Regions from separate parts of the Marinactinospora rubrisoli genome, predicted to be linked through region 1. Evidence: riboswitches for the same ligand, from Rfam matches in the RefSeq annotation. Region 1 holds a riboswitch; each other region holds the start of a gene.
What was found. A riboswitch is a leader RNA that binds a small molecule or an ion and turns the genes downstream of it on or off. The one in region 1 is predicted to bind cobalamin.

Region 1 (3,764 bases):
CGCCCGGCCCGATGCCGCGCGCGTAGCCGGCGGCGGCGAGGTCGTCGACCAGTTCCATCCGCGAGCGCGCCGCCTCGACGCTGGTGACGTCGGCGTCCAGCGCCTCGATCGCGCCGACGATGTCGCCGAACTCCGAGTAGCACATGTGCGAGTGGATCCGGGTACTCGGTGCCGCCCCGGACGTGGCCAGCCGGAACGCGCCGACCGCCCACGCCAGGTACTCGGCGCGCCGCTCCGCCCGCAGCGGCAGCAGCTCGCGCAGCGCCGCCTCGTCGACCTGGACGTGCCGGATGCCGGCCCGTTCCAGGTCGGCGATCTCGTCCCGCAGGGCCAGCGCCACCTGGCGGGCGGTCTCGGCGAGCGGCTGGTCGTCGCGGACGAACGACCAGGCGAGCATGGTGACGGGGCCGGTGAGCATGCCCTTGACCGGCTTGCCGGTGCGGGACTGGGCGTAGGTGATCCAGTCCACGGTCATGGGCGCGGGGCGGTGCACGTCGCCGTACAGGATCGGCGGCCGGACGCAGCGGGACCCGTAGGACTGCACCCAGCCGGCGCGGGTCACGGCGTAGCCGTCGAGCTGTTCGGCGAAGTACTGCACCATGTCGTTGCGCTCGGGTTCGCCGTGCACGAGGACGTCGAGGCCGATGTCCTCCTGCAGCGCGATGACCCGGTCGATCTCGGCGCGCATCCGCCGCTCGTACTCGGCCTGGTCTATGCGCCCGGCCCGCAGGTCGGCGCGGGCGCGGCGCACGTCGTCGGTCTGCGGGAACGAGCCGATCGTGGTGGTGGGCAGCGGCGGCAGGGCGCCGGTGTCCGGGGCGGCGATCCGCCGCCGGGCCGGCTCGGGGCCGAGCGCGTCCAGCCGGGCGCGGACCCGCTGGTCGCGGAAGGCGGCCGGGGTGCGTTCGGCGGTGGCGGCGCGGGCGCGCGCCAGTTCCCCGGCGACCGCGTCGTGGCCGCCGGAGAGCGCCCGCCCGAGCAGCACGACCTCGTCGACCTTCTGCCGGGCGAACGCGAGCCGGTCGCGCAGCAGCGGGTCGAGGCCGGTCTCGGCGGCCAGGTCGATCGGGACGTGCAGTAGCGAGCAGGAGGTGCTGACGACGAGTTCGTCGGCCAGGCCGAGCAGCGAGCCGAGCGTGGACAGCGCGGCCGGGATGTCGGTCCGCCACACGTTCCGGCCGTCGACCACGCCCGCGGCCAGCGTCTTGCCGGGCAGCCCGGACACGGCCGCGAGTTCGGTGACCGACTCCGGGCCGCTGACCAGGTCCAGGCCGACGCCGTCGATGCGGCTGCCGCGCAGGATGTCCAGCGCCTGGCGCCCGACGGAACCGAAGTAGGTCGAGACGAGCAGCCGCGGGCGCTCGGTGAGGTCGCCGAGTCGCGTCACGATCCGCCGCAGCGCCTCGGGCTCGGCCCGGCCCGCGTCGGTGGCGAGGATGGGTTCGTCCAGCTGGACCCACCGGGCGCCGGCGCGGGAGAGCGCGCCCAGGAGTTCGGCGTAGCCCGCGAGGAGGTCGTCGAGCAGGTCCAGGGGACGCCAGCCCTCGGGGGCGCCGTCGGCCGCTTTGGCGAGCAGCAGGAAGGTGAGCGGGCCGAGCAGGACCGGCCGCGTCTCGATGCCGAGCCCCCGGGCCTGGGTGTACTCCGAGAGCGGTTTGCCGCCGGCCAGGTGGAGCCGGGTATCGGGGCCGAGTTCGGGGACCAGGTAGTGGTAGTTGGTGTCGAACCACTTGGTCATCTCCAGCGGCGGCGCGTCGGGCACACCGCGCGCCATGGCGAAGTAGTGCCGGAGTTCCGCCTCCCGGCCGGTCCGCCCGTCGCCGCCGTCGGCCGGCGCGGCGAACCTCGGCGGCACGGCGCCGAAGAGCACCGCGGTGTCCAGGACGTGGTCGTAGTAGGAGAACGTGTTGGAGGGGATGTGGTCGACGCCGGCGTCGCGCAGCGTCTCCCACACGGAACGCCGGAGACGGGCGCCGACGGCGTCGAGCCGGTCGGCGTCGGCGCGTCCCGCCCAGTAGTCCTCGCAGGCGCGCTTGAGCTCGCGGTCGGGGCCGATGCGCGGGTAGCCGTGGACGGCCGTGGAAACGGTGGTCACCGGGCGCCACCGCCCCGGGTGCCGTGGTCGGCCCGAGCGGCCGTGGAGCGGATCATGGTCGGCACAGCTTCTCTCTCCCTCGTCGAACAAGCCGGAGTCCGGGCACGAGGGTTGCCGAGGACGGCGTGGCCTGCCGTCGCGCGGCGCCCGCCGTCGCCCGTGCCCTCCCTCGGGGCCGCGGACCACCGCGGGCGCCGGACGCGTCCGCGGGCGGTGGCAGGTCTTCGGACTCGTGGGCGCGGCGGGGCGGCGCTCGCCGTCCCGTCTCCTACCGGCCGTCGCTTCCCGGGCGCCCTGGTGGGCGCCCAGTGCTGGGTGACGGCTCTCGTTCCCACTCACCGCTGCGGGGCAGTCCCGGATTCGCACCGGGTTCCCTCTTACGACACATGCCGCATCTCGCGACACATGAACCAACCGCGAGTGGGAGTATAGGACCGGCCTGTCGCGGACGTCCTGAAGTGCCGGTCGAAGCCGCGTGCGGATTCGGGGGAATCGGGGGCTCGGCGGCGCGGTTCCGGCGTCCGCCGTTCGCGGCCGTGTCCTGCGGAGACGGGTGGAGAACCCCCTGCGGACCCGGTGTTCACCGAACGCCCGGCACATCCGCATGCCGCCATAAGTCCGTTTTATGGGGAGTGGTAGTGCTTTGACGGATTGTCACCTGTGTGACGTTTCTTGAGGCCGTTATTACGCTATGGAGTTAACTCGTGACTGTTTGCAACCTAATCTCGTTCAAGGGTGGTTGTGACGATTGCGTCTCGTTTGCCGGTACATCCGACCCGAACGCGCCACCTTTCATGTCAAACAGCCGCAATCGAGCACGGACACCCACGAGTGCGAAAGACGTCCTGTCCCTTGAGAGACCCTGGTGAGATCGACATGGCATCCCGCAGACCCGACGCCTCCGGCTTCGCCGCGCCGGGTCTTCCGCTCGCCGGAAGACTCCTGGCCGCGGTGGCCGCGGTCGTCCTGCTGGCCGCCGGGTGCGCGGCGGGGGGCGACCGGGCCGAGCACGCCGGAAGCGAGCAGGAGGACCCACGGCCCAGACCCGAGGGCGAACCGGACCAGCTGACCGTGGTCGACCCGGCGCTGGTGCAGGACCTCGGCGAGCAACGAACGACGGAGAACGACCCCGTCCGCGTCGAGGTGAGTTATCCCACGGTTCCCAACGCCGACCCGTTCACCGAACGGCTCGCCGAGATCGCCGAGCAGGAGGTCGAAGACTTCGCCGCCGCCAACCCGGGCGCGAAGGGCATCTCGATCAGCGGAGCGCTCACCGCCGCGGCGGACGACGTGGTCGGCGTCCGGTTCACCCAGGAGGAGAAGGACTCCGAGGGACCGCGTGCCGGTTATGCCACGTACTGGTACGACGCGCTGAGCGGGCGCACCGCCTTCTCCACCGAGCTCCTGGCCGGGCAGGCCGAGCTGGCGGAGCTGAACACCACCGTTCGAGAGGCCCTGAAGGGCGACGACGATGTCGCTCCCGCGTCACTGCAGCCGATCCTGCGGGTGTACGACTCCATGGGCTTCAACCCCGCCGGCGACCTCGTGGTCGAGTTCGACGCCGGTCAGGTGGCACCGGTGAAATCCGGGCGGATCGTCGCGGTGGTGCCGCGCGAGCAGGCGGACCCGCTGCTCTCCGACTTCGGCCGCCGGGCGCAGGCCGCCGCCA
Region 2 (3,764 bases), on a different contig from region 1:
CGTGCTCTTCTCCACGTGGGTGGCGCTCTGGGAACGCAGGTAGTAGGTGGTCTTCAGCCCCTTGCGCCACGCACGCCGGTACAGCTCGTCGAGCTTGCGCCCGCTCGGCGCCGCCATATAGAGGTTCAGGGACTGCGCCTGGTCGATCCACTTCTGCCGCCGCGATCCCGCGTCGACCAGCCACGACGGCTCGACCTCGAACGCGGTCGCGTACAGCGCCTTCAGGTCGTCGGGGACGCGCTCGATCCGCCCGAGGCTGCCGTCGTGCAGCTTGAGGGCGGCCACCATCTCGTCGTCCCACAGCCCGCGCTCCTTGAGGTCGCGGACCAGGTAGGCGTTGACGACGGTGAAGTCGCCGGACATGTTGGACTTCACGTACAGGTTGCGGTAGATCGGCTCGATCGACTGGCTCACGCCGGTGATGTTGGCGATGGTGGCGGTCGGCGCGATCGCCATCACGTTGGAGTTGCGCATGCCGACGGTGCGGACCTGCCTGCGCAGCCCATCCCAGTCCAGCCGGGTGGTGGTGTCGACGTCCAGGTCACCGCCGCGCGCCTCCGCGAGCAGCCGCAGCGAGTCGATGGGCAGCACGCCCTGGCTCCACAGCGACCCCTCGAAGCTGGCGTAGCGCCCGCGCTCGGCCGCCAGCTCCACCGAAGCGGCGATCGCGTGGTAGCTGATCAGCTCCATGCTCTCGTCGGCGAAGTCCACGGCCGCTTCGGATCCGAACGGCAGCCGGAGCCGGAACAGCGCGTCCTGGAAGCCCATGAGCCCCAGCCCCACCGGGCGGTGCCGCAGGTTCGCGCGCTCGGCCTCCGGGATCGTGTAGAAGTTCACGTCGATGACGTTGTCCAGCATCCGCACGGCGGTGCGCACCGTGCGCCGCAGCCGCTCGGTGTCGATCCCGTCCTCGGTGACGTGCTGCGCCAGGTTGACCGAGCCGAGGTTGCACACCGCGACCTCTTCGGCGCTGGTGTTCAGCGTGATCTCCGTGCACAGGTTCGAGGAGTGCACCACGCCGGTGTGCTGCTGGGGCGAGCGCAGGTTGCACGGGTCCTTGAACGTGATCCACGGGTGCCCGGTCTCGAACAGCATGGTGAGCATCCGCCGCCACAGGTCGACCGCGCGCACCCGCCGCCACACCTTGATCTCACCGGCGTCGGCCGCCCGCTCGTAGGCGGCGTAGCGCCGCGCGAACTCCGCCCCGTACAGGTCGTGCAGGTCGGGGACCTCGTCCGGCGAGAACAGCGTCCACTGGGCGTCGCTCTCGACCCGCTGCAGGAACAGGTCCGGCACCCAGTTCGCGGTGTTCATGTCGTGGGTGCGCCGCCGCTCGTCCCCGGTGTTCTTGCGCAGGTCGAGGAACTCCTCGATGTCGATGTGCCAGGTCTCCAGGTACGCGCAGACGGCGCCCTTGCGCTTTCCTCCCTGATTGACCGCCACTGCGGTGTCGTTGGCGATCTTCAGGAACGGCACGACTCCCTGGCTCTGCCCGTTGGTGCCCTTGATGTGGGCGCCCATGCCCCGGACCGGGGTCCAGTCGTTGCCGAGGCCGCCGGAGTACTTCGACAGCAGCGCGTTGTTGCTGATGCCGTGGAAGATCGCGTGCAGGTCGTCGCCGACCGTGGTGAGGAAGCACGACGACAGCTGGGCGCGGCGGGTGCCGGAGTTGAACAGGGTCGGGGTGGAGCACATGAAGTCGAACGAGGACAGCAGCTCGTAGAACTCGATGGCGCGGACGTTCCGGTCGTCCTCGCGGAGCGCCAGGCCCATGGCGACCCGCATGAAGAACGCCTGCGGCAGCTCGTACCGTACCCCGTGGCTGTGCAGGAAGTAGCGGTCGTACAGGGTCTGCATGCCCAGGAAGGTGAAGTCCAGGTCGCGCTCCGGCCGCAGCGCGGCGCCGAGGCGGGCGAGGTCGAAGGTCGCCAGCTCGGGGTCGAGCTGCTCCAGCTGGACGCCGCGGGCGACGTAGTCGGCGAAGTAGCCGGGGTAGCGCTCGGCCATCTCGGCCTGGCCGGCCTCGTCAAAGGAACCGGCGAGGAAGGTGAGCGCCTCACGGCGCAGCTTGTCCAGCAGCAGGCGGGCGCTCACGTAGGAGTAGTCCGGGTCGGCCTCGACGAAGGTGCGCGCCGCCATGATCAGCGCGAGCTCCAGTTCGGCCGCCCCGATCCCCGGGTACAGCGTGCGCTTGGCCTCGGCGAGCACGGTCTCCGCCGAGGCGCCGTTCAGGCCCGCACACGCCTCACCGACCACCAACCGCACGCGTTCCATGGGGTCGGCGGGGGGTGCCGCCGCGGCGCGGTCCGGTGTGACGTCGGTGTCGAGGGTCATGGTGGTGTCTCCAACCAGATAGCGAAAGCCGGTGGGGGTGCCGGGGGGAGCGCACACGCAGGAGACGTGGGCACGACCGCCCACGCTGCAACGATCTCCTGGTATCGCGGCGGCCCACCCTCGAAGCCCCGTTCTGCGCGCAGCACGCGCCACCGGTGGCAGGTCTTCGGACTCGTGGGCTCCGGGCCGGGGTGGCCGCGCCTACTGACCGTCGCTTCCCAGGCGCCATGGCGCGACGCCCAGTGCGTGGTGACGGTGTTCGTTCCCACTCACCGCTGCGGGGCAGTCCCGGACTCGCACCGGGTTCCCTCTTGCCTCACCGTGGGGCGTCACCCCCGGCGGTGAACCACCAGCGGAGCGATACTACATCTAGTGTCCGGGGCGCGCGACCACCGCAAGATAGCGTGTGTCGCCTCATACCACGCTTCCAAAACCCGTTGCGCCCGAACCCTGTCCCGGCTGGCATACCGACCGCGATGACCCGACCGCACGTGTTCGACATGGACGGCACCCTGCTCAACGGCGGTACGGCGAGCCTGGAGGTGGCCCGCGTCCGCGGGACGGTCGCGGAGCCGACCGAGCTGGAACACCGATTCGCGGTCGGCGAGCTGGACACGCGCGGATTCTCCGGCGAACTCCCCCGCCTGTGGGCCGACCTCACCGCCGAGCAGGGGCGGAGTGGTTCCGTGCTCAGGCGCGCACGGCGGCGGCCGACGCCGCCGTCCGGGGCGACGACGGCGCGGCGCCCCGGCGCCGGGCAGGGCGTCGGCCGTCTCGGCGAGATGTGCGCTGCACGCCGTCTCCGCAGCACCCGCCGACACCGCGCCACGGAACGGGCGGGCGGCGCTGTCCGGAAGGGCTACTCGTCCAGCAGCTTGTCGAGTTCGTCCTCGCCGAGGCCGAGATCCATCCGGATCCGGAACCGGATGCGCAGCAGTTCCAGAAGCAGATCGTGCATGTACGGTGAGACGTCCTGGTGCCGGAACCGCTCCACACCCAGGGTGGCCCACACGTGCGCACCCTTGAGGTCGTCGTGGGCCTGGAGGGTCTCGGCGATGTGGATGAACGTGGGCAGGTTGCGCGGGCCCTCTGCGCGCAGCCGGTCGAGTTGGGCGTACCCCTCGTCGATGCGGTCGAGTTCGAGCAGCGCGCCGGCCTGCAGGGCGCGGGCGTCGATGATGGTGACGCCTCCGTCGTCGATGGCGCGCTGGTAGAGGGCGGAGGCGCGTTCGAACTCCTGCGCCATCTCCCACTGTTCCCCGGCGCGGACGAACAGTTCGGCGCGGGAGATCTCGCTGTCGGCGTCGACCCGGTTGGCGAGGTCGGTCAGCTGGCGCGCGACGGCGGCGTGGTCGCCGGACTGCACGGCTCGGAACTCCAACCGGTCAAGGTCTGACGTTGTCACGCGGGTCACTGCCACCCTCCCTCGT
Region 3 (3,764 bases), on a different contig from region 1:
CGGACGGGGCCGGACTCGCAGTCCACGACCACGCTCTCGATCCCCTGGCCGCCGATCCAGGCACCGGCGCGCAGTGCGGCGTCCAGGCCGCCGTGCGTCGCCCTGCCGTCGGTCACCACCACGAGCAGCGGCCGCCGTCGCGGGTCACGGGTGCGCTCGACGCGCAGTACGTCGGCGCAGCGCAGCAGGCCGGCCGCCAGTGGGGTCCGGCCGCCGGTTCGCAGTTCGCGCAGCCGGCGCGCGCCGGCCTCGACCGAGGACGTGGGGGGCAGCGCCAGTTCGGCGTCCCGGCCCCGGAAGGTGACCAGGCCGACCTTGTCCCGCCGCTGGTAGGCGTCGAGCAGCAGGCTGAGCACCGCCCCCTTGACGGCCCGCATCCGCTGCCGCGCCGCCATGGAGCCGCTGGCGTCCACGCAGAACAGCACGAGGTTGCCCTCACGTCCCTCCCGCACCGACTCCCGCAGGTCGGCCGGGGACAGCAGTAGCCCGCGGCCGGTCCGCCCGCGGGCGCGCTGGTGCGGGGCGGCGGCGCGCAGTGTGGCCGCCAGGTGCACGGAGCCGATCCGGTGGCCGCTCGGCGGGCGGGCGGCGGAGGTCCGGCCGAACGGTGTCTCCGCCCGGGACCGGCGGCCGGGCGTGCCGGCGCCGAGCCCGGGGACCCGGAGCAGCCGGGGCCGGTAGGTCTCGCCCGGGTCGGCGACACCGCCCTCGGGCGCCGGCCCCTCACCGGGCCGTCCCTCCCCGGCCTGCTGGTCCCCGCCGTCCACCTCACCTCGGCTCGCCTCTGACGGAGCCGTGCCGCTGTCCTCCGGTGGCCCGGTGTCCGGCGGATCGCCGGGCCCCTTGCTCTCCCCGTCCGGGCGGCCGGGCCCGTCGCCCTCTCCCTGGGCGTCCGGACCGCCGTCAGGGTCTTTTGGGTCCGCATCACCCGCCTGGTCCAGCGCCTCCCGCAGCCGGTCCTCGTCCAGATCCGGGGCGTCGAAGGGGTCGCGTCGCCGCCGGTGCGGCAGGGCGAGCCGGGCCGCGTCGCGCACGTCCTCGGCGGTCACCTCCACCCGGTCCCGCCAGGCGGCGAGCGCCATGGCCGTGCGGGCGGTGACCAGGTCGGCGCGCAGGCCGTCCACCTCGAAGGCGGCGCAGACGGCGGTCACCTGGCGGAGGGCGGCGTCGGACAGCTCCACCTCGGCCAGGCGGCCCCGCGCGGCGCGGATCCGGGCGGCGAGGGCGGCCTCGGCGTCGCCGTAGCCGGCGGCGAACCGCTCGGGCGCGTCCTCATAGGCGAGGCGGCGGCGCACGACCTCGGCGCGTTCGGCCGGGTCCCGGGTGGCGGCCACCTCGACGGTCAGCCCGAACCGGTCGAGCAGCTGCGGCCGCAGCTCGCCCTCCTCGGGGTTCATCGTGCCGACGAGCAGGAACCGCGCCGCGTGCCGGACCGAGACGCCCTCGCGTTCGACGTGCGACGTCCCCATGGCGGCGGCGTCCAGCAGCAGGTCCACGAGGTGGTCGTGCAGCAGGTTGACCTCGTCGACGTAGAGCACACCGCGGTGCGCGGCGGCCAGGAGCCCGGGCTCGAACGCCTTCACGCCCTCGGTGAGGGCCCGCTCGATGTCCAGCGAGCCGAGCAGCCGGTCCTCGCTCGCGCCGACGGGCAGTTCGACCAGCCGCGCCGGGCGGGTGCGCGTGGCCGCGTCGGGGGTGTGCGGGCCATCGGGGCAGTCGGGATCCGGAGCGCCGGGGTCGCAGGCGAAACGGCAGCCGGTCACCACGTCGATGCCGGGCAGCAGCGCCGCCAGGGCGCGCACGATGGTGGATTTCGCGGTGCCCTTCTCGCCGCGCACCAGCACGCCGCCGACCGATGGCGCGACCGCGTTGACCAGGAGAGCGAGTTTGAGGTCGTCCATGCCGACGACCGCGCTGAAGGGATAGCGAGCGGAAGCGCTCACGCGGGTCCGTCCTTCCTCGGGAGTCCACGCCCACAGGGGTTGGCCATGGCGCCGCGCAGTGTCCTGGCTCCCAGATCGCCGCTCCCCCGCGCCTTCCCGCCGGCCGGGGCCGGCGGTGGCGTCGTTGCGGGTTCGCTCCCTGGTGACAGTGGCGGGACCGCCCCGGATTCACACCGGGTTCCTGCGTCGGCGGCGAACGGCGGGGGCCGCGCGCCACCGGGCCGGCACCGCCCTCAGCATCGCACACCGGTCCGGGGCGGGATCAGGCGGCGGTGCGGCCGCCGTGACCGCACCATTTCCGGCCGGTGCCGGAGCAGCGGGCGCGGGCCGCTTTTCCATTTGTGGAATTCACCGGAAACATTCTGATCAATCCGATTGGTCGCTGATTGATCGTTACGCTGCCCCCATGAGCGCCAACGAGTGCTGGTTCTGCGCCACCCCGACTCGCAACGGCGAATACCTGCATTTTGGTATGCACCGCGATGTGCGATACACCCCTCTGGTCATCGCGCTGCACACCCGGTGGGCGACCACCACGGCCTACGTTCCGCGGTGTGAGCGGTGCATGAGCGGCCACGTGATCGAAAAGTGGACCCGCTGGATATTCGCCGGATCGGCGCTGGTGACCGGACTGCCCACCGTGCTGATGCTGGGCTCGAATCTGAGCGGAGAACCCTGGGCCGACCAGTGGCAGATCATCTTCCCGTGGATCTGGACGCTGAGCTGGCTGGTGCTGTGGCTGGGCGTCCGGCAGCACTGGTTCGGCTGGCACCGACTGGCGCCACGGCCGGAGCGCCACGCGCGTCGGCACCCGGCCGTGGTGCGGCTGGCCGAAGACGGCTGGAAGTACGGCGGGGGACCGCCGGGGTCGTGACGAGCGGTCCCGGCCCGGAATCCGCACACCGACCCCTGAACGCACAGAACCCGGGCGGCCACCTCGCGGCGGCCGCCCGGGTCGGGGTCACCCCGGGTGTCAGCTCTCCTGAGCCGGACGACGGCGAGCCGCGTACACGGTCACCGCGCCGAGACCGGCGGCCAGCAGGCCGCCGTACAGCAGGCCGGACACGTCCGTTCCGGTCACCGGCAGCGTCTCCGCAGGCTCGTCCTCGGCCTGGGTCGCGCTGCTGGCGACGGGCTGCGCACCGCTCTGGGACGGCGGCTGGTTGCCCGGGCCCTGACCGTCATCGGGGTCCTCGCCCGGAGGCGTCGGCTCCGGGTCGGGGTCCGGCGGGGTCGGCTCCGGGTCCGGGTCGGGCGGAGTCGGGTCCGGGTCGGGCGGGGTGGGGTCGGGATCCGGCGGCGTGGGGTCCGGGTCCGGAGGTGTCGGGTCCGGGTCCGGGGGCGTCGGATCGGGGTCGGGCGGAGTCGGGTCCGGGTCCGGAGGTGTGGGGTCCGGGTCCGGAGGGGTCGGGTCGGGGTCGTCCGGAGGCGTGGGGTCCTCCGGGAACAGCGGCGGGAGGTTCAGGTCGAGGTCGAGCCCCAGACCTGGACCGGACTCCCGGTCCGCAGTGGTGTCCGACTGCACGGCCGGAGCGGCCTCGGTCTCCTCGACGGTGTCGGCGAACGCCGGCGTCGCGGAGAACCCGAAGGCCAGCAGACCCGCGGCGGCTATGCCGACCGCGCGTGCTGAACGGGACATCCTTCTCCTTTCAGTTTGAGGGGGCGGGGGTCATTCGGGAGTGAGGGCGTAGATGCCGTCGCCGGCGACCACGACCGCGTGGCCGTTGAGCAGCCCCCACGGTTGCGCCGTGTCCGGCTCCAGCTCCTCCGGATCGCCGTCGCCCTCGACGGCCACCTCAGCGCCGTCGAGTTCACCGAAGA
Region 4 (3,764 bases), on a different contig from region 1:
ACCCGGGAGGCGCCTGCCAGCCGCCGGTCTGCGGGGTCTGGTTGTAGGGCACCAGCCCGCCGGAGGGATGGCCGCCGGAGGGATGGCCGGAGGCGAAGGGGTCGCCACCGGTCTGGTGGTGCGGATCGCCTGATCCCATGGGCGGCTCGGGGTAATGGGTCATGGCTACGAATTCTCGCAAAGGTTTCCGGCGGCAGAGTCGCTTCCGGGTAACAGAATGCCGTCAGGCCGTGCCCGGCCAGACGGCCCGACGGCCCGGAACACGCCGTCCCGGTGGCGCGGAACCGCCGGTCACCCGGCCCGGCGCCGGCGCAGCAGGGCCGTCGCCGCGCGGATCGCCGGCGGGTCGGCACCGCGCAGCAGCACATCACCCATCCAGGCGGCGACCTGCCGCAGATCCTCCTCGGTCAGGCCGCGCCTCGTCACTTCTTGGGTGCCGATCCGCAGGCCCGAGTCAGGCTCGGCCGTCGCGGCGCCCGCCAGGCCGGCGGCCGACAGGTACACGCCCGCCTCGGCGAGCCGCCGTGCCGCCGCGCGCCCGCCGCCCAGCGGGCGGGCGTCCACCACGATGTGGTGCGACCGGGTGAAGCCACGGTCCGCCGCCAGAACCTGGAAACCCTGCTCGTGCAGCGCCGCCGCGAGCGCACGGGCGTTGGCCAGGCAGCGATCGGCGTAGGACCGCCCGTTCTCCAGCGCCTCGGCGGCGGCGATCGCCAGAGGGGCCAGCCGGGACGGGTCGAAGTTGGCGGTGAGGGTCGGATACACGGCCGCCGAGACCCGTTCGGCGAGCGCCGGATCGTTGGTGCAGATCACGGCGCCGGGCGGCCCGCCGAACGACTTGTAGGTGGAGCCGTCGAAGATGTCGGCGCCCTCGGCCAGCGGGTCCTGGAACCGCCCACCGGCGATCAGTCCCGCCATGTGCGAACCGTCGTACAGCACGAGGGCCCCGGCGTCGTGCGCGGCGGCGGCGATGTCGGACAGCCGGTGCGGGAAGAGCATCACGCTCGCGCCGACCACGACGAGCCGGGGTCGGTGCCGGTCGAGGAAGGCCGGGAGCGCCGCGACATCGACGTCGAAGTCGTCCGGTGCGTAGGGCAGATCGACCACGTTGAGGCCGCGCACGCCGGGCGCGCCGGGCGCCCGGTGGCTCATGTGACCCGCCGCCGCGGGGGACAGCGCGGCGATCGTGTCCCCGGGCTCGGTGAAGGCCGTGTAGACCGCCAGATTGGCGAAGGTCGCGCTCTGGATGCGCACCTCGGCGTAACGGGCCCGGAACGCCTGGGCCGTCAGGCGCTGGGCGAGGGTCTCGATGACCTCCAGGTGCTCCAGCCCCGTCTGCCGCTTCTCGCCCGGCCAGCCCATGCTCGGCCGTCCACCGAGCGCGGCGCTGTGCACCGCGGCGGCGCGCGGGCTCATGGCGTTCGTGCCCGCGTACAGCATGATCCCGGTGTCGTCCACGGCGTGCCGGTGCCCCGCCAGCCGCTCCCACACCATCGCCTCGACGGCGTCGACCGAGAAGCCGGTGAAACCCGACTCGATCTCGGCCAGCCGGGCCTGGATGTGGGGTGCCGCCCATGGGACGAGTGGATCCGCCATGGTGTCGCCTGCTCTCTGCGTGGGTGCCGGTGGCGCACGGCGTGCACCGTGCCGCGTCGCCGCGCCCTGATCACGTGGCGACCTGTCCCGTTATACCGATCTTCGTCCCTCTTGTTAACCACGATGCGGAAGTTAATTTCCTCGAAGAGGAAAGCTGTGGCGGTCTGGAACAGTGCGATCCCCACCGCCCCGCCCAGCGGGTGGCGGAGGCGCGCCGGGCGCCCGCGAGCAGGGCGACGGCGATGGCGGCGGGCAGCGAACCCAGGCTGACCGCGAGCAGCAGAGTGTGGTCGGCGGTGCGACCGGGTTCGCCGCTCGCTTCGCCGCTGGACAGGGCGAGGAGCAGCAGCGCGAGCGGCATCGCGCCCAGTGCCAGGCGCTCGCCCGGGGTGATCGGTTCGCCGGACGGCAGGGCCGCCACCAGCAGGCCGGTCGCGACGCCGCCCGCGAACGCGGGCTGGACCACCGACACCGGCGCCGGACCCAGCGACACGATCAGGCCCACGCCGCCACTCGCGGCGAGGACGCGACCGCCTGGCGACGTGGTCCGTGCCCGCCCGCGGTCGGTCCGGAGAGGCCGCTCTGCCAGGATGGGACCCGGCGACCGAAGGAACACGGTGCGAATCCGTGGCTGTCCCGCAACTGTCAGGGAGGAGCCCGCCTCACCAGGGGCCACTGCCGCGCGAGCGGTGGGAAGGCCGGGGCGGGTGGCGAGACCCGAGCCAGGAGACTTCGCGGCGCCGCGCACGTTCCGTCCCGGGGCGAGGACCCCGACAGGGAGTGAGGACCAGGCATGGCCACGATCCTGCTGCTGTCCACCGCCGACACCGAGCTGCTCGCCGCCCACGCGGCCCGCGCCGGATACCGCACCGCCAACCCCGCCCGGACCGGCCCGGCCGACCTGCCCGCCCTGCTGGAGGGGGTGGACGTCGCCGTCCTCCGGCTCCTCGGCGGTCGCGAGGCATGGCCGCAGGGCCTCGACGCGCTCCGCGCCAGCGGCGTTCCCCTCGTCGCCCTGGGCGGCGAGACGACCCCGGACGCCGAGCTCGTGCGGCTGTCCACGGTGCCGTCCGGGGTCGCCGCCGACGCGCACGGCTACCTGCGCGAGGGCGGCGTGGCGAACCTGCGTGAGCTCGCGCGGTTCCTCTCCGACACGGTGCTGCTCACCGGCGAGGGCTTCGAGCCGCCGCGGCCCATGCCGGAGTACGGGGTGCACGGTGCACCGGCCGCGCACCCCGGCCGGCCCACCGTCGCCGTGGTCTTCTACCGCGCCCACGAGCTGGCCGGCAACACCGCCTTCGTCGACACGCTGTGCGCCGCGATCGAGTCGGCCGGCGGCGCCCCACTGCCGATCTTCACCGGCTCGCTGCGCGGGGTGTCCCGCGATAGCCACCCGGGGCTGTTCGACCTGCTCGGCCGGGCCGACGCCGTCATCACCACGGTGCTCGCCGCCGGCGGTGCGGTGGCCGCCGACGCCAGCGGCGGCGGCGACGAGGACACCTGGGACGCCGGGGCGCTCGCCGCGCTGGACGTCCCCATCCTGCAGGGCCTCGTCCTGACCTCCGGCCGGGCGGCCTGGCTGGCCTCCGACGCCGCGCTCACCCCGATGGACGCCGGAATGCAGGTCGCCATCCCCGAGTTCGACGGCCGGCTCATCACCGTCCCGTTCTCCTTCAAGGAACCCGACCCCGCCACCGGCATCTCGGTGTACGCCGCCGACCCCGAACGGTGCGCCCGCCTGGCCGGCATCGCGGTGCGGCACGCCCGGCTGCGCGCCGTCCCGCCGGGCGAGCGCCGGCTCGCCGTGGTGCTCTCCTCCTACCCCACCAAGCACGCCCGGGTCGGCAACGCGGTCGGGCTGGACACCCCGGCCTCGGCCGTGCGGCTGTTCCGGCGGCTCGCCGCGCGCGGCTACGACCTGGGCGGCGACGACCGCCTCTGGCGCCCGCCCGCGGCCGGGGAGGACCGGCGCGAGGACGACGGCGATCCGCTCATCCACGCGCTGATCGCGGCCGGCGGCCACGACGTCGAGTGGCTCACCGAGGACCAGCTCGCCCAGGCCCCGGCGCGCGTGCCGCTGGAGGACTACCGCCGCTGGTTCGGCGCGCTGCCCGCGCCGCTGCGCGACGGCATCACCGAGCACTGGGGTGAGCCACCCGGGGAACTGT

Region 2: it holds a riboswitch for cobalamin, as region 1 does, so the genes downstream of both, ACFQRF_RS10575 (ribonucleoside-diphosphate reductase subunit alpha) here and metE (5-methyltetrahydropteroyltriglutamate--homocysteine S-methyltransferase) in region 1, are expected to answer to the same signal.
Region 3: it holds a riboswitch for cobalamin, as region 1 does, so the genes downstream of both, ACFQRF_RS13770 (putative cobaltochelatase) here and metE (5-methyltetrahydropteroyltriglutamate--homocysteine S-methyltransferase) in region 1, are expected to answer to the same signal.
Region 4: it holds a riboswitch for cobalamin, as region 1 does, so the genes downstream of both, cobN (cobaltochelatase subunit CobN) here and metE (5-methyltetrahydropteroyltriglutamate--homocysteine S-methyltransferase) in region 1, are expected to answer to the same signal.

What each region holds. Positions count from the first base shown of each region.
Region 1 covers NZ_JBHTBH010000013.1:36,955-40,718, reverse strand. Annotated here, with positions in the region: gene metE (5-methyltetrahydropteroyltriglutamate--homocysteine S-methyltransferase) at 1-2,095, opposite strand, end outside; cobalamin riboswitch at 2,294-2,526, opposite strand; gene ACFQRF_RS23130 (polysaccharide deacetylase family protein) at 2,972-3,764, shown strand, end outside.
Region 2 covers NZ_JBHTBH010000004.1:317,389-321,152, reverse strand. Annotated here, with positions in the region: gene ACFQRF_RS10575 (ribonucleoside-diphosphate reductase subunit alpha) at 1-2,334, opposite strand, end outside; cobalamin riboswitch at 2,475-2,700, opposite strand; gene ACFQRF_RS10570 (hypothetical protein) at 3,194-3,748, opposite strand.
Region 3 covers NZ_JBHTBH010000006.1:87,336-91,099, forward strand. Annotated here, with positions in the region: gene ACFQRF_RS13770 (putative cobaltochelatase) at 1-1,943, opposite strand, end outside; cobalamin riboswitch at 2,000-2,127, opposite strand; gene ACFQRF_RS13775 (hypothetical protein) at 2,350-2,817, shown strand; gene ACFQRF_RS13780 (hypothetical protein) at 2,917-3,582, opposite strand; gene ACFQRF_RS13785 (hypothetical protein) at 3,613-3,764, opposite strand, start outside.
Region 4 covers NZ_JBHTBH010000006.1:111,369-115,132, reverse strand. Annotated here, with positions in the region: gene ACFQRF_RS13870 (hypothetical protein) at 1-163, opposite strand, end outside; gene ACFQRF_RS13865 (aminotransferase class I/II-fold pyridoxal phosphate-dependent enzyme) at 292-1,596, opposite strand; gene ACFQRF_RS13860 (hypothetical protein) at 1,667-2,101, opposite strand; cobalamin riboswitch at 2,204-2,329, shown strand; gene cobN (cobaltochelatase subunit CobN) at 2,390-3,764, shown strand, end outside.